4 regions of the Erwinia sp. genome follow, and region 2 is predicted to be linked to each of the others. Evidence: predicted binding sites of a transcription regulator. Region 2 holds the regulator's gene; each other region holds the start of a gene.
The links. Region 2 encodes PurR, which represses purine synthesis genes. Its sites were predicted from a motif close to CANGCAAACGTTTGCNTG; they were not measured.
Positions count from the first base shown of each region.

Region 1: a site for PurR is predicted at 3,222-3,239, ahead of guaD (guanine deaminase). Genes of this name have one in related genera too.
Region 3: a site for PurR is predicted at 2,689-2,706, ahead of pyrD (quinone-dependent dihydroorotate dehydrogenase). Genes of this name have one in related genera too.
Region 4: a site for PurR is predicted at 2,464-2,481, ahead of cvpA (colicin V production protein). Genes of this name have one in related genera too.

Region 1 is NZ_DALZCD010000100.1:5,303-10,784, forward strand. Features, by position in the region: gene xdhB (xanthine dehydrogenase molybdopterin binding subunit) at 1-289, opposite strand, end outside; gene xdhA (xanthine dehydrogenase small subunit) at 279-1,724, opposite strand; gene guaD (guanine deaminase) at 1,721-3,046, opposite strand; gene ydfG (bifunctional NADP-dependent 3-hydroxy acid dehydrogenase/3-hydroxypropionate dehydrogenase YdfG) at 3,421-4,167, shown strand; gene RTK32_RS10000 (YnfA family protein) at 4,216-4,542, opposite strand; gene RTK32_RS10005 (DUF1283 family protein) at 4,678-5,025, shown strand; gene RTK32_RS10010 (DUF1161 domain-containing protein) at 5,076-5,375, shown strand; gene RTK32_RS10015 (MDR family MFS transporter) at 5,405-5,482, opposite strand, start outside.
Region 2 is NZ_DALZCD010000048.1:14,377-19,858, reverse strand. Features, by position in the region: gene purR (HTH-type transcriptional repressor PurR) at 301-1,326, shown strand; gene punR (DNA-binding transcriptional activator PunR) at 1,356-2,264, opposite strand; gene punC (purine nucleoside transporter PunC) at 2,378-3,565, shown strand; gene cfa (cyclopropane fatty acyl phospholipid synthase) at 3,861-5,009, shown strand; gene RTK32_RS05885 (riboflavin synthase subunit alpha) at 5,178-5,482, opposite strand, start outside.
Region 3 is NZ_DALZCD010000035.1:6,500-11,981, forward strand. Features, by position in the region: gene RTK32_RS04480 (YcbX family protein) at 1-790, shown strand, start outside; gene RTK32_RS04485 (cell division protein ZapC) at 787-1,329, opposite strand; gene pyrD (quinone-dependent dihydroorotate dehydrogenase) at 1,492-2,502, opposite strand; gene ssuE (NADPH-dependent FMN reductase) at 2,867-3,418, shown strand; gene RTK32_RS04500 (sulfonate ABC transporter substrate-binding protein) at 3,429-4,397, shown strand; gene ssuD (FMNH2-dependent alkanesulfonate monooxygenase) at 4,394-5,482, shown strand, end outside.
Region 4 is NZ_DALZCD010000022.1:19,063-24,544, reverse strand. Features, by position in the region: partial or broken gene RTK32_RS03250 (flavoprotein) at 1-225, opposite strand, end outside; gene purF (amidophosphoribosyltransferase) at 313-1,830, opposite strand; gene cvpA (colicin V production protein) at 1,867-2,352, opposite strand; gene dedD (cell division protein DedD) at 2,690-3,433, opposite strand; gene folC (bifunctional tetrahydrofolate synthase/dihydrofolate synthase) at 3,423-4,682, opposite strand; gene accD (acetyl-CoA carboxylase, carboxyltransferase subunit beta) at 4,746-5,482, opposite strand, start outside.

The DNA.
Region 1 (5,482 bases), on a different contig from region 2:
CGCCTTCGCCCGGCACGCTTTGCCAGGTCAGCACGCTCACCACGCCGGGTATCGCATAGCAGGGGCCGGTATCTATGCTGAGGATGCGGGCGTGCGCGTGCTCGCTAAGACGCGGACACAGATGCAGCATGCCCGGCAGTTCCAGTCTGTCATCGATATAAATCGCCTCGCCGGAGACGTGTTTATCAGCGCTCTCATGCCTGTTGCTCTTGCCGACGCCGCTCTGAATACCCGCCAGATGCTGCCGGGCAATAACATCGGCCGCTATCAGGGGACGATTATTGGACATAGTCTGTTACCTCCAGCAGGGTCAGCTCTTCCGTAAACGAAGCGTGATAGCGGCGCAGCAGATTCTTCGCCACCTGTAAGCGGTATGACGCGCTGGCGCGAAAGTCGCTCAGTGGCGTAAAGTCCTGTTCCAGCGCAAGGCAGGCCAACGCCAGCGATGACTGGGTCAGCGGCTTGCCCGTCAGGGCATGTTCACAATGCGTGGCTCTTTTAGGCGTTGCGGCCATGCCGCCAAAAGCGATACGCGCCCTGGTGACCGTGCCGTCGGCGGCACGATCCAGCATAAAGGCGCCAAAAACGGCGGAAATATCATCTTCCAACCGCTTAGAGACTTTCCAGGCCCGGAAATGTTGTGACGCCGTCAGTTTAGGCAGGGTGATCGAACGAATAAACTCGCCGGGCTGCAGGGCGGTTTGACGATAGCCCAGGAAAAAGGCATCCAGCGGCAGCGTACGGGTTTGTTCGCCGCGCTGAAGCGTCAGCGTCGCGTTTAACGCCAGCAGCATGGGTGGCGTGTCGCCGATGGGCGAACCGTTGGCGATATTGCCGCCCAGCGTGCCGCGGTTGCGGATCTGTAATGAAGCGAAGCGCTCCAGCACCTGCGAAAAAACAGGAATATGCGGCTGTAAGAGCCTGGCGCAGGCCTGCAGTGAAGCGCCCGCGCCCAGCACAATCGTCTGTTCCTCTTCCCGACACGCTTTCAGCGTCTCCACCCCATCCAGTGCAATAACCAGCGGCAGGGCTTTATGATTCTGCGTCACCTGTAACGCCAAATCGGTACCGCCTGCCAGCAGCTTCGCCTCGGGAAACGTCAGCAGCAGTTCTGCCAGACGGTCGAGACTTTTCGGCAGCAGGCAGCGGTTACCGTTTAGCGCCAGTTCCTGCTCTTCGCGGTTTTGGATAGCCAGCAGTTTTTCTACCGTCTGCGCCTCACGCTGTGCAAAGACGTCCGGTTTCGGCTGTTCGCAGACCTGACGTGCCGCATCAATGATGGGCCGATAGCCGGTACAGCGGCAAAGATTGCCCGCCAGCGCCTGCTCCGCCGCTTTACGCTGCCAGCCATCACTGTTTTTTTGCAGCGTGAACAGCGACATCACAAAACCCGGCGTGCAGAAGCCGCACTGCGAAGCGTGGCACCCCGCCAGCGCCTTTTGTACCTCGTGCAGCTCGTTGCCCTGACGAAGATCCTCCACCGTGAGCAGCTGCTTGCCCTGTAGGCTGCTGACAAAGGTGATACAGCTGTTGACAGTTTCGTACACCATCTTCCCTGCTTCCACGCTACCCAGCGTGACGGTACAGGCGCCACAGTCGCCCGAGGCGCATCCCTCTTTCGTGCCGCAACGGCGCCTGTTCTGGCGTAAATAATTCAGCACCGTTGTCCCGGGATCGAGCGCCTGTTCGGTTATCAACGTCTGATTCAGTAAAAATTGGATCATGCGGCTTCCTCCTCGTGCTGCGGCTGCCAGACCAGTTTGCCGTTGACCCAGGTACAAGCGATATTGCGATCGTCGCCCAGCGTCATCAGCACAAAAAGTTTTTCCCAGATATCGCGGCTGTTGCCGTGGCGCAGCTTTTGTAGGGCGGAGACGGCCGGATCGAGCACCACAAAGTCCGCCTCTTTACCGGGCTGGAAGTTGCCAATGTTATGATGCAGATCCAGCGCCTGCGCGCCGCCGAGCGTGGCGTGATAGAAGGCTTCGCAGGCCGCCATTTTATACTGCTGCAGCTGTCCGACCTTGTAAGCCTCGCCCAGCGTTTGCAGCATGTTGAAAGTGGTCCCTGCGCCAACGTCGGTGCCGATGCCCAACCTGACCTTTTTTTGCCAGCAGGTTTGCAGTTTAAACAGGCCGCTGCCGAGAAACAGATTAGAGGTGGGACAGAAAGCGACGGCTGACCCGGTCTGCTGCAGGCAGTTCCACTCGCTCTCTTCCAGATGAATACAGTGCGCAAAGACGCTGCGGCGCCCCGTGAGCCGATAATGATGGTAAACGTCCAGATAACTTTCACGCTCGGGAAACAGTGCCTTCACCCAGGCAACTTCCTGCGGGTTTTCGCTCAGATGCGTGTGCAGCCAGAGATCCGGCCACTCTTCCTTCAGCTGCCTGACTTTTTCCAGCAGCGCCGGTGAAGAGGTTGGCGCAAAACGCGGCGTCAGGGCATAGCTCAGGCGACCGCGATTGTGCCAGCGTTCAATCAGCTCGCGGGTTTGCTGATAGCTCTGCTCAGGCGTTTCGGTCAGGTAATCTGGCGCATGGCGATCCATCATGACTTTCCCGGCGATCAGCCGCATGCCCAGACCTTCGGCCGCGCTAAACAGCGCGTCCACCGATTCCGGGTGTACGGTGCCGAAAACCAGCGCCGTGGTGGTGCCGTTGCTCAGCAGCTGATGCAGAAAAAAGGCAGACATTTTCGCCGCATGTTGCGGACAGTGGTACTGGCTTTCCACCGGGAAAGTATACTGCTGCAGCCATTCCAAAAGCGGCTCACCAAAAGCGCCAATCATTTCCGTCTGCGGATAGTGAATATGGCTATCGACGAAGCCTGGCACGATGAGCTTGCCACGGTAGTCGGTTACTTTCCGCTCATCGGCAAGCTGGTGACGCCCCGTTTCCCAGGCCTGCAGTGAAACGATCTTGCCTTCGCGCAGCAGCAGCAGGCCGTCTTCAATGTAGCGGGCGCGTTCCGGTAGCTCTTCAGGCTGGCTGACCGGTGCGGTGATATCAAAAAAACTGCCGCGAATGGCGGTAACTGACGACATAGCGCTTCCTTTTGAACAAGTCTTTGGCAAACCGTGAACGGCCTGCCTTCCCTGTTGCAATTGCTGTGCCAAAAGAGGATTCGCATTTATTCTTTATTTATCATGTAGTTAAATTAATAACGTTCACCCCGCCGGGTTAACCCAAGGCAATCGTATGCGCAACCGATTGCCTACCCCGGCAACCGATTGCTATCCGATTTTCATTGCGGGGTAACAAGTTTTGTCCGCTTTCAGGCACCGCTTTCCGCCCTTTTTGGTGCAGGGTGCACCCTGACCGTGCAGGACAGATTATTAACCCTAATCAAACGTTCTTATCAGAAGCGATCTGAAGTGTTATGGTGTTCAGAACCCAAAATGTGTTGAGGAACAGTGAGATGATCATATTTGTTACGGGTGCAACTGCCGGATTTGGCGAAAGCATTACCCGCCGCTTTATCCGCGAAGGACACAAGGTAATCGCCACCGGACGCCGTCAGGAGCGTTTGCAAACGCTGAAAGAGGAGCTGGGCGAGCACCTTTATACGCTGCAGCTTGACGTTCGCAACCGTGCGGCTATTGAAGACGCGCTGGCGCAGCTTCCTGCCGAATGGCGCAATATTGACGTGCTGGTCAACAACGCTGGCCTGGCGTTAGGCATCGAACCCGCGCACAAAGCCAACCTGGATGACTGGGAAGCGATGATCGACACCAATAATAAAGGGTTGGTCTATATGACGCGTGCCTTACTGCCTGCAATGGTTGAGCGTAACGTCGGCCATATTATTAATCTGGGATCGATTGCCGGCAGCTGGCCTTACGCGGGCGGCAACGTTTACGGCGCGACCAAAGCTTTTGTGCGTCAGTTCAGCCTGAACCTGCGTACCGATCTGCACGGCACTGCCCTGCGCGTTACCGATATCGAACCCGGCCTGGTGGGCGGCACTGAGTTTTCCAACGTCCGCTTTAAGGGCGATGACGCTAAAGCGGAAAGCGTTTACGACGGCACCGAGCCTCTGACGGCCGAAGATGTGACCGAAGCCGTCTGGTGGGTCGCCACGTTGCCGAAGCATGTCAATATTAATACCCTGGAAATGATGCCGGTCTCGCAAACGCTGGCTGGCCTGAAAGTGCACAAGGCGTAACGTCTCATCTGACCTGGCGGCCAGTGTTCGCCAGGTTTCTCCGCCGGGCTACCCTCTCCCCCAACCGATAACGATAATCAGCATCCCGCCTAAAGCAATGGCCGCCCCCGCCCAGTCGTAGTGGCTTAGCCTGACGCCCTCGACTACACGTAACCACATCATTGCCGTTACTACGTAGACGCCACCATAGGCCGCATAGACGCGCCCGCTCGCTGCCGGATGCAGCGTCAGCAGCCAGACAAACAGCGCCAGGCTGGCCGCGGCGGGCAACAATAGCCAGGCGGAGCCGTCCTTGCGCAGCCACAGCCAGGGAAGAAAGCAACCGATGATTTCGGCGAGTGCGGTCAGAAAAAAAAGCAGGACGGTTTTCAGCAGCATGTTACCTCTCTACAGGCTAAACGGATATGCAAGCCAGCTGGTTAGCCTGCGACCGCAGATGATATACTATCTGTGCCGTCCGACGCAGCCGCGCGGCTGTAAAACAGGAATAAGGATTTACTCATGAAAAAGATGACTTTCTGGCCCCCCCTGCTTGCCAGAGCGGCTCTGCCGCTGGTTCTGTTTGGTGCGCTGTTTTCTTTTCAGCAGTCCGCCCAAGCCAGAACGGACAGGCTGATTATTCAGGATGGCGACAGCTCGCTTACCCAGGAGCAGGCGCGTCAGGAAAAAGAACAGTGGGACGAAACCCATCGCCTGCGCAACAAGGTGAATCAGCGTGTGGAAAAGAATTTTGATAAAGTCGATCGCGCCATTGATACTCGCGACGCCTGTGAGCAGAGCCTGAATGTCAATGCTTACTGGGAGCCAAACACCCTGCGCTGTCTGGATCGTCGCAGCGGACGCCCTGTCGCACCCTGATAGCAGATTGCTGCTATAGTTAGCGTAATTTTCAGGCAAAAGGAAGGACGATGAAAGCGATAAAATGGCTGTTACCGGCGTTGATGATCGCCGCTCCGCTGGCTGCACAGGCTTCTTGCGAAACGGTTAAAGCGGACATTAATCAGAAAATTATTAATAACGGCGTACCTGCTTCCGGCTTCACGCTGGAAGTCGTCCCCAGCGATCAGGCCGATCAGGCTGGCGGTCAGGTGGTAGGCCACTGCGAAAATGATTCACAAAAAATAGTCTACAAGCGTGAACGCAACGGCGAGAGTGATACAGCCGTCCCGGCCAGCGCCGGAACCTCTCAGGATGCGCCCTCTTCCTGATTGTTAAGGGCCGCGAAAGCGGCCCTTTTTTATTCCGGCCGCTTCGCCGGGATAAAGCGCGCCACCGCCAGGCTGGCGAAAGCAATCATCAGCGACACGGCAAACAC
Region 2 (5,482 bases):
GGTTCGCTCTCAGGCGAGCCGGGCCGCTATCCTGAAAGATTTGCGCAAAATATTTGCCTGCTGCTTTAAAAGGCTCGTTTTTTGCGTCTGCACTTGTTAGAATCCACGGTTTGTTGCGCAACAGGCTCTTCCGTCGGCATGACGTCCTTCTCAGGCCTGTTCCGCTACCCTGATTCCCTCCTGATGTAACCATTCCGCAACAAATTATGCGCAACTTATACCAGGATTATCATCATTCCAGGCAATCGTTTAACAAACCGCTTTTCAGTCACTTACTGAACAGCGCAGGAGTCTTTTTCCATGGCAACTATAAAAGATGTGGCCAAACGCGCCGGTGTTTCCACCACTACGGTGTCCCACGTCATTAATAAAACCCGCTTCGTCGCCGAAGAGACGCGGGAAGCCGTCTGGGCAGCGATCAAAGCGCTGCATTATTCGCCCAGCGCCGTGGCCCGCAGCCTGAAGGTCAATAATACCAAAACCATTGGCCTGCTCGCGACGTCCAGCGAAGCGCCCTATTTCGCCGAAATTATTGAGGCGGTTGAACACAGCTGTTTTGCCAAAGGCTATACGCTGATTTTGGGCAACGCGCATAACGAGCTGCAAAAGCAGCAGGCCTATCTGTCGATGATGGCGCAAAAGCGTGTCGACGGTCTGCTGGTTATGTGCGCCGAATACCCGGATGAGCTGATCAAAATGTTGGAAGACCACCGTAACATCCCCATGGTCGTTATGGACTGGGGCGAGTCGCGCGGCGATTTTACCGACACCATTCTCGATAACGCTTTTGAAGGCGGTTATCTGGCGGGACGCTATCTTATCGATCGCGGTCATCGTGATATTGGTGTGATCCCGGGCCATATGGAGCGCAATACCGGCGGCGGCCGTCATGCCGGGTTCCTGAAGGCGCTGACGGAAGCGGGGATCACGCTGCGCGAAGAGTGGCTGGTTCAGGGCGATTTCGAGCCGGAGTCAGGCTATCGCGCTATGCAGCAGCTGCTGGCACAAAAACAGCGTCCTACCGCGGTGTTCTGTGGCGGTGATGTAATGGCGATGGGCGCTATTTGCGCAGCGGATGAAATGGGCCTGCGCGTGCCGCAGGATATTTCAGTGATCGGGTATGATAACGTGCGCAACTCGCGCTATTTTACGCCTGCGCTGACGACCGTCCACCAGCCAAAAGAGCGCCTGGGTGCCACAGCGTTCAATATGCTGCTCGATCGCATTACCAGCAAACGCGAGGAGCCGCAGACGATTGAAGTGCATCCGACGCTGATTGAGCGCCGTTCCGTAGCGGACGGCCCCTTCCTCGACTATCGTCGTTAAGCTTGCGGGCGGCAGCCAGCCGCCCGCTTTTACCCCTCCCGCAGCCATTCGCTGTTCAGCGTTTCTGTCTCACCTAAATAATCCAGTAGCCAGAGCAGTGCGGGTGATGCCTGTTGTTCAGACCAGCTGACGCAACAGGGGCTGTCCGGAAAAGGCGGATCCAACTTTAGTTCACACAGCGACCCATTTTGTAGCAGCGGTTGCGCAAGATGCCCCGGCACCATCCCCACGCACAGCCCGGCCAGCAGGCAATCAAACGCGCTCTCCCAGTCCGGCGCAACCAGTCGCCGCTGATTATCCAGAGTCCAGGTGGTTCTTTTCGGCAGCGCACGCGAGGTGTCTTCCAGCACCAGCGAAGGCCATTCGCGGATGGCCTCCTCGCTGACCTTTTCCCTGTGTTGCGCAAGCGGATGATCGGCCCTGACCACGCAGCGCCAGTTCAGCATGCCCATGTTGCGGAAAGCGAAACGTCCACCGACCGGGATGGCCTGCGTTGCGCCTATCGCCACATCTACCCGACCATCGGCCAGAGCGTCCCATACGCCGTTAAACACCTCGGGCGAGAGATGCAGCTCCATATCCGGAAAGTGCCGGTAAAAATCCACCACCAGCTGGCGCGTCCTCGCCGTTTTAACGATGCGGTCGACAGCGATATTCAGCTGGCCGCGCCAGCCGTTGGCGACCTGCTGGCACTGACGGCGCGTGGCAAGCATTTTTTTGATAACACTCCGTCCTTCCTGAATAAACAGCTCGCCTGCTGCCGTCAGCACGACGTCCCGGTGGCGCCGCTCGAATAGCGGCACCGCCAGCCACTCTTCCAGCTGACGCACGGTATAACTAATGGCGGAGGGGACGCGATGCAGCTCCACGGCGGCGGCAGTAAAGCTGCCCGTTCTGGCCACCGCATCAATCACCTCAAGTGAGTGTTCTGACCACATAATCTGCCTGCAAATTTTTTGAACGCAAGACGCAAATATTAGCGTTTCACAACCGCTACTGCACTCTTTTACACTGCCGTCCGCTATTCACCTGATAAAAAGAGCGAACTCTCATGCCTTCGAAAGGATTTTTACTTTACCTCGCGCTGCTTAGCGTTGCGGGTTTTCTTGCCACCGATATGTATCTGCCAGCCTTTACCGCCATGCAGCAGGATTTGCAAACCGAAGCGGGCGTGATCGGCGCCAGTTTGAGTGTGTTCCTGGCAGGTTTTGCCAGCGCGCAGCTGTTCTGGGGCCCTCTTTCCGATCGCATCGGCCGCAAACCGGTGCTGTTAATGGGGCTGGGGCTGTTCGCCGTCAGCTGTGGAGCCATGTGGTGGGCGGAATCTACGACCATGCTGCTGACGCTGCGCTTTTTGCAGGCGGTGGGCATTTGTGCCGCCGCTGTCAGCTGGCAGGCGCTAGTGATCGATCGCTATTCCGGCGCGCAGGCTAACCGCGTGTTTGCCACGATTATGCCGCTGGTGGCGCTGTCGCCAGCACTGGCCCCGCTGCTGGGTGCATGGTTGCTGAATCACTTTGCCTGGCGGTCAATTTTTGTCGCGCTGCTGCTGCTGGCCGTGATCCTGCTGATCGCCACGCTGTTTCTTCCGGCGCCTGCCCCTAAAGCTCATCAGCAAGAAGCGAAAGTTGGTTTCTTTACCCTGCTGAAGTCGCCTGTCTGGAGCGGTAACGTGCTGATTTATGCGGCCTGCTCCGCCAGCTTTTTCGCCTGGCTGACCGGTTCGCCGTTCATTCTGGCGGAACTGGGCATGTCCCCGGGTGATATTGGCCTTAGCTATGTGCCGCAGACGCTGGCCTTTCTCGCAGGGGGTTACGGCTGCCGTTCACTGCTGAAGCAAACCGAAGGCGCTTCGCTGCTGCCGTGGCTGCTGGCGCTGTATGCGCTCAGCGTGGGGGCTTTTTTCATTGCTGCACAGGTAGAGACGCCTTCAACGTGGGCACTGCTGTTGCCGTTTTGTGGGATGGCGCTGGCCAACGGGGCTATCTACCCTATTGTGGTGTCAAACGCGCTGCTGCCTTTTCCGCAGGCCAGCGGTAAAGCGGCCGCTCTGCAAAATATGCTGCAGCTTGGCCTCTGCTTTGTGGCCAGCATGATTGTTTCCGGCTTTATCGCCAACCCTCTCGCCACCACGTCGCTGGTGATGCTTAGTACGATTTTCCTGACGCTTATTGGCTACGTTTTGCAACGGGCGAAGGTCGCCAACGCTCCCCTGACCCACGCGCAAAGCCGTCGTTAACTGCCTGAATCTATTTAGTTAGCGTCCTAACGATAAGGCGTTGAATATTGCCTGAGGTGAGCATATACTCATTTTCAGGCAATAAATAATAACAACTTTGCATCACTTTTGAGTCCTGACAGGGTTGTCCGGGTGTTCTCTTTTGTGGCAAACATCCTCCCACTCTGTAGGTTTCAGTTCAATCCTCTGTAACGCCGGATATCAGGCGCGCGGTCAAGCGTGCGTGTTCTCAAACCCTGTAGAAATTGACTACTCTTTTTCTCAGGTTTCAATCACGAAGGGTGATGGAGAAGCTATGAGTTCATCGTGTATAGAAGAAGTGAGCCTGGAGGAGAATCAGTGGTATCGAATCACCCAGGAAATGTTGCGCCAGGCCGATGTTGAAATCAACGGCACCCGCCCCTGGGATATTCAGGTAACCCAGCCCGACTTTTTTAAGCGCGTGATGCAGGAAGGATCGCTGGGTCTGGGCGAAAGCTACATGGACGGCTGGTGGGAGTGCGAGCGGCTGGATATGTTTTTTCATCGCGTGCTGCTGGCCAAACTGGATCAGCAACTGCCCCATCACTTTAAAGATACGCTGCGCATTGCCGCCGCCCGCCTCACTAATCTGCAATCGCGCAAGCGTGCCTGGATTGTCGGCAAGGAGCACTACGACCTCGGCAACGATCTTTTTACGCTGATGCTCGATCCTTATATGCAGTATTCCTGCGGCTATTGGAAAGAAGCGGACACGCTGGAGCAGGCTCAGCAAGCTAAATTAAAAATGATTTGCGAAAAGCTGCAGCTGGAGCCCGGCATGTCGCTGCTGGATATTGGCTGCGGCTGGGGTGGATTAGCGGCCTATGCGGCTCGGTATTACGGCGTTAAAGTATCGGGCGTCACTATTTCCGCCGAGCAGCAGAAGCTGGCGCAGCAACGCTGTGAAGGACTGGACGTTACCATTCTGCTTCAGGACTACCGCGATCTTGACCAACAGTTCGATCGCATCGTATCGGTTGGAATGTTCGAACACGTCGGGCCAAAAAATTACGCCACCTACTTTAACGTGGTCGATCGTAACCTGAAACCGGACGGCATCTTTTTGCTGCATACCATCGGCGCGAATAAAACGGACGATAATGTCGATCCCTGGATCGATAAATATATCTTCCCCAACGGCTGCCTGCCGTCCGTACGGCATATTGCCGAGGCTCAGGAACCGCATTTCGTGATGGAAGACTGGCATAATTTTGGGGCGGATTATGATTTGACGCTGATGGCCTGGCACCAGCGTTTTTTAACCGCCTGGCCGCAGCTGGCGGACAACTATGGCGAACGCTTTAAGCGCATGTTCAGCTACTATCTCAACGCCTGCGCAGGCGCTTTCCGCGCGCGTGACATCCAGCTTTGGCAAGTGGTGTTTACCCACGGTAAAGAGGGCGGATTACGCGTGCCGCATTAAAACAGGCCGTAGCCACTGCCCCTTCATCAGCCCGTCCCGCAAAGCAGGCTTGAGAACGGACTCGCCATAACTGTCCAATATGCGCGCGCCTGGCTGCTGCAGAGCCACCGTAAAGAAAAGCACCTGGTGGCTCTGCTTTATTACCCTGTCACCCTTCGCGGCCCGGCTTCATTCTGTTTCCGACTGAATTTCTGCGGCGGCGGCTGCCAGCAGGGTGGCCTCACGCTGTGCCAGCACACGTTCGACGGTTTCGACAATCGCCTGGGTGTGCGGATCGATTTCAATATTCACTCTATCCCCCAGCCGCTTGCTGCCCAGCGTGGTTCTTGCCAGTGTTTCCGGGATCAGGTGCACACAGAATTTGCTTTTGGTCACTTCGCCAATTGTCAGGCTGATGCCGTCAATGCCAACATAGCCCTTATGCAGAATATATTTCATCTGCTCGCTATCCTGTGGCTTAAACCATATTTCAC
Region 3 (5,482 bases), on a different contig from region 2:
GCTGAGCGGCTTTTTTCCACGTGACGTGCAGCTTCGCTGGGTCGGCCCGGAAATGACGCGGCGAGTGAAGCGCTTCAGTCAGGTGCCTTTGGGGTTTGCCGACGGCTATCCTTATCTGCTGATCAATGAAGCCTCGCTACAAGATTTACGTCAGCGATGCCCGGCAGGGGTAAAGCTGGAGCAGTTTCGTCCGAATTTAGTGGTGGCGGGCGCGACGGCGTGGGCGGAAGATCGCTGGGCAACGGTACGCATCGGCGGCGTGCTCTTTGACGCGCCGAAACCCTGTAGCCGCTGCATTTTTACCACTGTCAGCGCGGACCGCGGCCGCAAGCATCCTACCGGCGAACCGTTAACTACCCTGCAAAAATTCCGCACCGCAACCGATAGCTCCGGCGATGTTGATTTTGGTATCAACCTCGTGGCCCGCAACAGCGGTATTTTACGCGTTGGCGACGAGCTGGAAGTTGTCACGGGGAAACCGGCTCGTCTTTACGGTGCAGGAGAGGTGGCGGAATCACTTGAAGCGGTTGTCGACACGCAGGAAAGCGTGACCATCAGCTGGGAAGGCAAGCCATTTAGCGGCAACAATCAGCAGGTTTTGCTGGAACAGCTGGAAATGCAGGGGTATCGCATTCCCTATTCCTGCCGCGCGGGCGTGTGCGGCAGCTGCCGGGTCAGGCTGGCATCAGGACAGGTGCGCGCGCTGAAAAAAGGCGCGCTGCAAGAAGACGGTACGCTGTTAAGCTGCAGCTGCATCCCGGACGGAGATGTGGTGCTGTCAGCGCGTTAAACAGCGCGGGCGAAGGTAAAAATATGCTGGCTGATGGCGGGCAGCAGGCGGTCGTGCATCACTTTAATAGCATCGCCCAGCAGCATCGTTTTGCCGCCCAGCTGCAGTTCTGGCTGTGCCAGCAGACAGAGCGCGGCGTTTTCACCCGCTTCGACCACCAGCAGCGTCGCTTCTTCGCCCGTTTCACACAGACGTACCGCTACCAGTTCACCTTCCTGCGGCGTACAGTGGCGCGGGTGCGCAGAAAAGTGCCAGCTTTTCGGCATTTGCGGCTTCAGAAAACGTAATGCAACCAGCGCGTTCAGCACCAGGTCGGTACGCTGGCGTTCGGTCAAGTCGCACGCCAGGCATTTTTCTGCAAAGGTAGAAAACAGGGCGGCGTCATCGACGGAGAATTGCGCGGCGTTAAAGGCATCGGGCGTCAGCATCTTACGAGGGAAGCGTGAGCAGAACAGCGCGCCTTCCGCCATCTCTAACATCATGCGTTCCTGTTCGCCATCAAAGCACCAGCGCCAGCTGTCGTCAGGTTTAATCCTCATGAAGTATCCCGTAATCATCGTCAGATCGGCTATTTATCGCCAGGCCGGCGAACATGCAAACCGACCCTGTTCCCAAATAGTCTGAATAATGCATAAACAGCAGAAAATATAAACGAGCCAGAGGGGAAAATAAACCCCCTGGCCCGTTAAACCCGCATTTAATCAGATATAACTGACAATTTCTTTAATCAGCGGCGGACCTTTGTAAATAAAACCGGAATATATCTGCACCAGTGAGGCACCAGCCGCCATTTTTTCTTTCGCGGCCACCAGCGAATCAATGCCACCTACGCCAATAATCGGCAGACGGCCCTGCAGCTCTTGTGCCAGTCGGCGAATAATTTCCGTACTCTTCAGCTGCACCGGACGCCCGCTCAGGCCGCCCGCTTCGTCACTGTATTTAAGGCCGTTAACCAGAGACCGGTCGAGCGTGGTATTGGTGGCGATTACGCCATCAATATTATGCCGGAGCAGACTGTCGGCAATTTGGATAAGCTCTTCTTCGACTAAATCCGGCGCAATTTTAACCGCTACCGGCACATATTTTTGATGCTGGTTTTCCAACTCAAGCTGCTTGTGCTTAATCGCCTGCAACAGATCGTCCAGTGCTTCACCATATTGCAGCGTGCGCAACCCTGGAGTATTCGGAGATGAGATGTTGATCGCAATATAACCTGCATAAGGATAAACTTTTTCCATACAGATTAAATAATCTTCTTTACCCATTTCCACTGGCGTATCTTTATTTTTGCCGATATTGATGCCCAGAATGCCATCAAAGCGAGCCTGCTTCACATTGTTAACCAGCTGGTCGACACCAAGGTTATTGAATCCCATACGATTAATAATGCCTTCCGCCTCCCGGATACGGAACATGCGCGGCTTATCGTTCCCCGCCTGCGGCCGCGGCGTCACGGTACCAACTTCTATAAAGCCGAAGCCCATTGCGCCGAAAGCGTCAATACATTCGCCGTTTTTATCTAACCCTGCCGCGAGACCAAGCGGATTTTTAAAGGTCAGCCCCATGCAATTGACAGGTTTAAAAGGAAGCGTTTGCCGCACCAGATGAAGCAGCGGCGTCCCGGTTATCCGGTGCAGCTGTTGAAGGGTCAATTCGTGTGCACGCTCAGCGTCGAGCTGAAAAAGCGCGTTACGGACCAGGTTATACATGATCGCTCCTGAGTAGCCCGCAATCTCGGGCTGGAAAAGGACTAACGGTTGCTACAGCAACCCTGAAAACTGCGCAGCAGGCACGTCTTCTCCACTTTTATTATCTGATTAGTCGTGAAGACCGGCGACCTTCAACAAGCACAGCAACGCTGCAGGCGCGGGGGAAAATGGTAAAGTCCTTTACGACGAAAGTAAAACGTTTGCGTGCCCCTGTGCCGCGCTTTCCTGCTATCTGCCTTTTGCTTATCCAAAAAGTAGCTTAAATATGCCGGATAAATCATTTAAGGCGTCCGCCACACTCTGCCAGGATAGTTCCATAAGTTCAGGAATTATTTTAATCAATAACTTTTGGTTATAAGGAGAGATGATGCGCGTTATTACTCTGGCAGGCAGTCCTCGTTACCCTTCGCGTTCAACCGCCCTGCTGACCCTGTGTCAGCAGGCGCTTGAAAAGCGAGGTGTCGAGGTCATTCCCTGGAACCTGCACAATTTCCATCCAGAGGATTTACTTTACGCTCGTTTCGACTCCCCTGCGCTGCTGGCCTTTAAAGAGGATTTGGCTAACGCAGGCGGGCTGATCGTCGCCACGCCTGTCTATAAAGCTTCTTTTTCCGGCGCATTGAAAACGCTGCTGGATCTGCTGCCGGAACGCGCGCTGGAGCATAAAGTCGTGCTGCCACTGGCTACTGGCGGCACCCTGGCTCATATGCTGGCCGTGGATTACGCGTTAAAACCGGTGCTTAACGCGTTAAAAGCACAGGAAGTGCTGCATGGCGTATTTGCCGACGACAGCCAGATTAGCCATTACGATCGCCAGCCTGAACTCTCTCCTCTTCTGGCCGAACGTATTGCAGAGTCTATCGACACGTTCTGGTCTGCACTGACGCGTCGCCGTCAGCTGCTGGCCACAGCGGTATAAGGAAGCGCTCATGACCCTGTTTTCACGTTTCGTCTCAGCGCTGGCCTTTAGCGCACTGCTCTCTGGCGGCGCCCTGGCAGATGAGGCCGCGCCTGCCGCTTTCCGTATTGGCTATCAAAAAGGATCGGTGAGTATGGCGCTGGCCCGTTCGCATCAGCTGCTGGAAAAGCGTTTCCCCCATACGCAGATCAAATGGATTGAGTTTCCAGCCGGACCGCAGATGCTGGAAGCGCTGAATGTTAACAGCATCGATCTGGGCAGCACGGGCGACATCCCGCCGATTTTCGCTCAGGCGGCTGGCGCTGACCTACTTTATGTCGGTTCCGAACCGCCCAAGCCAAAGTCTGAAGTCATTCTGGTAGCAAAAAACAGCGCAATTAAAAGCGTTGCCGATTTGAAAGGGCATAAGGTGGCCTTCCAGAAAGGCTCCAGCTCGCACAATCTGCTGCTGCGCGCGCTGACTAAGGCCGGGATGAGCTTCAGCGATATCCACCCCATTTATCTGACGCCCGCCGATGCCCGCGCGGCTTTCCAGCAGGGCGATGTGGATGCCTGGGCTATCTGGGATCCCTACTATTCCGCCGCGCTGTTGCAGGGAGGCGTGCGGGTATTGGCTGATGGTGACGGGCTGAATCTCACAGGTTCGTTTTATCTGGCCACGCGTCCTTTCGCTGAAGCCAACGGCGCTTTCGTGAAGCAGGTGCTGGAGACATTCAGCGAGGCTGACGAACTGACCCGTAGCGATCGCGAGCAGAGTATCGCCCTGCTTTCGCAAACTATTGGCCTGCCGAAGCCGGTCATTGCCAGCTATCTCGATCACCGTCCGCCGACGGTCATTGGCCCGGTCAGTGAGAAAACTGTCCAGGCCCAGCAGCACACCGCCGATCTTTTTTACGCTAATCATTTAATGCCGGTAAAAGTCGATATCGCCAGCCGTGTCTGGCATGTCGCCTCCGCTACGCAAGGAGTCCCACAATGAGCCTTTCCGTTTTCTGGTTTTTACCCACGCATGGCGATGGCCACTATTTAGGCACGACAGAGGGCGCACGTCCGGTCGATCACGCTTACCTCCAGCAGATTGCTCAGGCTGCCGATCGCATGGGATTTGGCGGTGTACTGATCCCAACAGGGCGTTCCTGCGAGGATGCCTGGCTGGTAGCCGCTTCGCTGATCCCCGTGACGCAGCGTCTGCGTTTTCTGGTTGCGCTGCGTCCCGGCGTGATATCCCCTACTCAGGCCGCGCGCCAGGCTGCTACCCTGGATCGGCTGTCAAACGGTCGTGCGCTGTTTAATTTGGTTACCGGCGGCGACGCAGAAGAGTTGGCAGGCGACGGCGTTTTTCTGGATCACCGTGAGCGCTATGTTGAGTCAGCGGAATTTACCCGCGTCTGGCGTCGCGTACTGGAAGGCGAAACGGTGGATTACGAAGGCAAGCACGTGCACGTTCGCGGCGCTCGTTTAATGTTCCGCCCGGTGCAGCAACCGCGTCCGCCTTTGTGGTTTGGCGGTTCCTCCGAGCCTGCTCAGGATCTGGCCGCGGAACAGGTTGATGTTTATCTGACCTGGGGCGAACCGCCGGCGCAGGTCAAAGAGAAAATTGAGCAGGTGCGGGCAAAAGCGGCTGCTCAGGGCAGAACGGTGAAGTTCGGCATCCGCCTGCACGTTATCGTGCGCGAAACTAATGAAGAGGCCTGGAAAGCGGCAGACCGACTGATATCCCACCTGGATGACGCCACTATTGCTAAAGCACAGGCTGCGCTGGCGAAGACCGATTCCGTCGGCCAGCATCGCATGGCCGCTCTACACGGAGGACGTCGCGATAAGCTGGAAATTTCACCTAATTTGTGGGCTGGCGTTGGGCTGGTGCGCGGCGGTGCCGGTACCGCGCTGGTCGGCGATGGCGCCACCGTGGCGGCCAGGATGCAGGAGTATGCCGATCTGGGGATTGAGACATTTATTTTGTCCGGCTACCCACATCTGGAAGAGGCTTACCGTGTCGGCGAACTGCTGTTCCCGCATCTCGACCTGAACGTGCCGGAAGTGCCGCAGCCGAACAATATTACC
Region 4 (5,482 bases), on a different contig from region 2:
GCCGGAAGAGATGCTGGCGGCAATATCGCGCGCGTCGTGCACCACATCCGCCATTGCCTGTACGTCGCGAACCGAATAGTCGCTTTCCAACGCCAGCGTCTGCCGCGCGGCCTGGCTCATCACCAGATGTGTTTCCACCCCGTCGACCTGTTGCAGTATCTGCAGCGTGCGAATGCCATAAATCACGCCACTGGCGCCCGAAATGCCGATGATAAGTCGTTTCATAATAATCCTTAACCTTCCTGGGGCCGGCACAAAAAAAATGGGCCGGAATGGCTTCCGACCCATGATACCAGGAAAGCGGCGAGTGCATCAGCCCTCGTTGTGCATTTCCAGATTTTCCACTTCGTTCTGGCGCGCCAGTGCTTTCGCATCGTCATTGCGCAGCGACTGAATATGTTCCAGGTATCGCTGATCGACATCTTTCGTCACGTAGACACCGTTAAAGACCGAACATTCAAACTGGGCAATGTCCGGATTTTCTTCACGTACCGCCTCGATCAGATCGTCCAGATCCTGGAAAATCAGCGCGTCAGCTTTGATAAGCTTACAAATCTCGTCCACTTCCCGGCCATGTGCAATCAGCTCGGTCGCGCTTGGCATATCGATGCCATAGACGTTCGGGAAGCGGATTTCCGGCGCGGCCGAGGCCAGATAGACTTTTTTCGCCCCGGCTTCGCGCGCCATTTCGATAATCTGTTGCGAGGTAGTACCACGCACGATGGAATCATCCACCAGCAGCACATTTTTACCCCGGAACTCCGCCCGATTGGCATTCAGCTTGCGGCGAACCGCACTGCGACGCTGATGCTGTCCTGGCATAATAAAGGTGCGGCCGACGTAGCGATTTTTCACAAACCCCTGACGGTAGGGCTTGTCCAGAATGCGCGCCATTTCCAGTGCGATATCGCAGGAGGTTTCCGGAATCGGGATCACCACGTCAATATCCAGATCTTCCCATTCGCGGGCAATTTTTTCGCCCAGTTTGGTGCCCATGCGCACGCGAGCACTGTAAACGGAAATTTTGTCCAGGAAAGAATCCGGGCGAGCAAAATAGACATACTCAAACAGACACGGGTTACATTTCGGATTTTCTGCGCACTGACGCGTAAACAGCTGGCCTTTTTCGGTGATATATACCGCTTCGCCAGGCGCAACGTCGCGCAGGAACTCAAAGCCCAGCGTATCCAGCGCCACGCTTTCGGAAGCCACCATATATTCGTTGCGGCCATCCTTCATTGCTCGCTTGCCGATGACCAACGGGCGAATGCCGTTAGGGTCGCGAAAAGCGACCAGGCCGTGGCCGATAATCATCGCGACGCAGGCGTAAGCGCCGCGTACATGCTGATGCACCGCCGCAACGGCCGCAAAAATATTCTCTGCTTCCAGCGGGTAGTGCTGAAAACGATCCAGCTCGGTGGCGAAAATATTCAGCAGAATTTCTGAGTCAGAGGTGGTGTTAACGTGACGGCGGCCGCTTTCAAACAGCTGCTTGCGCAGTTCGTGGGCGTTGGTCAGGTTACCATTGTGCGCAAGCGTAATGCCGTAGGGCGAGTTAACGTAGAAGGGCTGCGCTTCGGAAGCGCTGGAGCTTCCGGCGGTCGGGTAACGGACGTGGCCGATGCCCATATTGCCCTGCAGACGCTGCATATGGCGGGCTTCAAACACATCGCTCACCAGGCCATTGGCTTTACGCAGGCGGAAGCAGTTCAGGGCATCAATGGTAACGATGCCTGCGGCATCCTGGCCACGGTGCTGCAGCACCGTTAACGCATCATAAATCGACTGGTTGACCGGCATAAAACCGGCGATCCCGACAATACCGCACATGTAGTCATTTCCTCATAAGCCGCAACCCCGGCTCAATTACCGGGGTAAAAAACTCGACGTGCTGTTCAGGTAGTCAAAAAACCACCTGATAATATAGCTAAACTGGGGAATCAGCTGGGACTGCTGCCAGTCCTGACTTTTGGCAAAACCGGTGAAGGTATCAAGGAAAAACAGCATAGCCGACACGATCAATACGCCGCGTAATGCCCCGAAACAGACCCCCAATACCCTGTCAGTTCCCGACAGCCCGGTTTTTTCAACCAGCGAACCAATAACATAGTTGACTATCGCGCCAACAATCAGCGTGGCGATAAACAACGCCGCAATGGCGACTCCATTTCGAACCAGTTCGTTCTCAAAACCTGTGAACCAGACAGCAAGGAAGGAGTAGTAATGACTGGCGACAAAAAATGCGCAACCCCAGGTGACGAGAGAAAGTGCTTCCCGAACGAACCCGCGGATCAGGCTGACAAGAGCCGAAAAACCAATAACCGCAATAATGACGTAATCTATCCAGACCATGAACTCTTCCAGCGACTGTGCCTCTGATCAGGCTGCTTCCCTGTGCTGTATGCCGCATCGGCACAGGCATTACAGGGACAAAACCTGAGTTCGGGGCGAATTCTAACAGAAAAAGAAAACGTTTGCGTAGCTTTTCCTTAACCGTCCTGATGAAAACCGGGCGCCAAAAAAACCAGCAAGAAACCGGCAAAAATGTCGGGGAAACAGGCTGGCTGGCCCACCACGGCAACAATTTGATTTACTTGATCTTACGGGCCGCCGCCTCGCCTGAAAAGGCCAGGCGGCGCCCTCACTTCACGGCCTGAAAGGCCCCACCTCTTTCAGCGATAGCAACAGCCTAACGCGCGCTGTAAGGCTTCACTACGCCGCTTAGCCCGGAGATGCCTTTCAGCTCGCCTACGGCTGCCTGCATTTTTGCTTTTGAGGCGTCTGGCCCAACGTAAACGCGCGTAATCTGCCCTTGTACCGCCGTCGACGGCACCGTAAAGGCGCGGTAGCCGGAAAGGCGCAGTGAGGCGACAATTTCGTTCACTTTGGCCGCGTTTTTCAGCGCCCCCAGCTGGACGACCCAGGCCTGCCCTGCCGGTGCGCTTTCCTGCTGTGCCGGCTTCGTTTCTGTTTTCGGTTCCGTTTTCGGTTCCGGCTTTGGTTCCGGCTTCGGTTCCGTCTTCACAACAGGTTTAGGTTCCGGCTTCGGCTTCTCTACCGGTTTTGGCTGCGCTTTTGGCTTTTCGACCGGTTTTTGGGTAGTCACGTGACTGACCGGCGGCGGTGAGACGACCGTCGGCTGGTTGCCCGCCTGCGGTGCGGTAGAACCGCTTTCGGCCTGCGACGTATTTTCGCTGGTCTGGCCCGCAACCGCCGTACCCGCCCCTTCCGGTGGCTGGGCAGGCAGCGACTGCGTGACCGGCGGCACCATATCGGTGTCCTGCTGGTCGCCAGGCTTGGGCACCAGCGGGATCGCAGCGAACTCCTCTTTATAGTGCTTTTTCTTGCCGTCCAGCAGGCCCGGCAGCACAATCACGCCCAGCGCCACAATGATCACTGTTCCGACCAAACGATTTTGAAACTTACTTGCCACTGCCACTCTCCGTTTCCATCGTTTCCATTACCTGCGCGACGGTGTGGAAAGAGCCGCACACCAGCACGATATCCTGCTCACCGGCCTGCCGCCGCGCCCGTTCAAAAGCGGCCGACACGCTGGTAAAAGCCTGTGCGCCGGGCAAATGCGCCAGCAGCTGTTCTGCGGTTGCCCCTCTTGGGCCTGCCAGCGGTGCGCAGTACCAGTAATCCACCTGCGGCGCCAGACAGGCCAGCGTACCGGCAATATCCTTATCGTGCAGCATTCCCACCACCGCATGAACTTTCCCGGTTTTCGGCAGCTCGCTCAGGCGCCCGGCCAGATAGCCAGCCGCATGAGGATTATGCGCAACATCCAGAATAATGCGCGGCGATTGGGCAACGGTCTGAAAACGACCGGGCAAAACAGCTTTATCCACCCCATACAGGGTGGCGTCATCAATTTTTAATGATGAAGCACGCAGGGCAGCCAGCGCGGTAGCGGCATTCGGCAGCGGTATCTGGGGCAGCGGTAACCCGCTCAACGTGCCCTGCGCATCGGTAAAGCTCCAGTCATGTTCGCCAACGCTGTAAGACCAGTCGCGACCGCGCTTCAGCAAGGGCGCACCCAGCTCGTCTGCCACTTCGCCAATAGTATGCGGCATGTCGGGTTCTCCGACGATGGCAGGCCTGCCGCGCCGAAAGACGCCCGCTTTTTCCCGACCGATACTTTCCCGATCCGGGCCGAGCCAGTCGGTATGGTCGAGCGCGATGCTGGTGATGACCGACACGTCGGCATCAACGATATTAGTTGCATCCAGCCGCCCACCCAACCCGACTTCCAGGATCGCTACGTCAAGCTGAGCACGCTTAAATAGCAAGAGGGCAGAGAGCGTGCCGTATTCAAAATAGGTCAGCGAGGTATCACCGCGTCCTTTCTCAATATCGGCAAAAGAAGCCGTATGGTCAGATTCGGCTAACTCAAGCCCCTGAATGCGCACACGTTCGGTATAGCGCACCAGATGTGGCGAACTGTAGACGCCCACGCGGTAGCCTGCGGCCATCAGCAGCGTTTCCAACAGGCGGCAGGTGGTGCCTTTGCCATTGGTACCGGCGACGGTAAAAACAAACGGAGCAGGTTTAAGAAGGTCTAGCCGTGCGGCGACGCGCTGAACGCGCGCCAGCCCGAGTTCGATAGCCTGAGAATGCAAATTCTCAAGATAATGAAGCCACGTGACCAGAGGCGACGTGGCTTGAGGAAGAGTATCCATGTATCCCGTTCACAAGTTACGGTTCATTGGTGAAAGGGCGACGGGCGCCCTTTCGGTCATCGGTCAGGCTTCAGGGCCTTGCGGCGCCTCTTCTACCTCTTGCACCCGCTCTTCCTGCGGCTGTGGCAGATTCATCATCTTCGCCAGCACGCAGGCAAGCTTGAAGCGCATTACCGGACGACGCACGATCATATCGATAGCGCCTTTTTCGATCAAAAACTCGCTGCGCTGGAAGCCCGGCGGCAGTTTTTCACGCACGGTCTGCTCGATAACGCGCGGGCCGGCAAAGCCGATCAGCGCTTTAGGCTCAGCAATGTTCAGATCGCCGAGCATCGCGAAGCTGGCGGAAACGCCGCCCATGGTCGGATCGGTCAATACTGAGATATAAGGCAGACCGCGTGCCTGCATTTTCGCCAGCGCGGCGCTGGTTTTTGCCATCTGCATCAGCGACATAAGCGCTTCCTGCATACGAGCACCGCCGGAAGCGGAGAAACAGATCAGCGGACAATTGTCTTCCAGCGCCTGCTCAACGGCACGCACGAAGCGGGCACCCACGACGGAGCCCATGGAGCCGCCCATAAAGGTGAACTCAAATGCGGCTGCCACAATCGGCATCCCGTGCAGCGTCCCTTTCATCACGATCAGCGCGTCTTTCTCGCCGGTATCTTTCTGCGCCGCGACCAGACGGTCCTTGTACTTTTTGGAATCCCGGAACTTGAGCACATCTTTCGGCTCCAGCTCGCTGCCCAGTTCGATCATCGAACCTTCGTCCAGCAGACTGTGCAGACGGTCACGTCCGT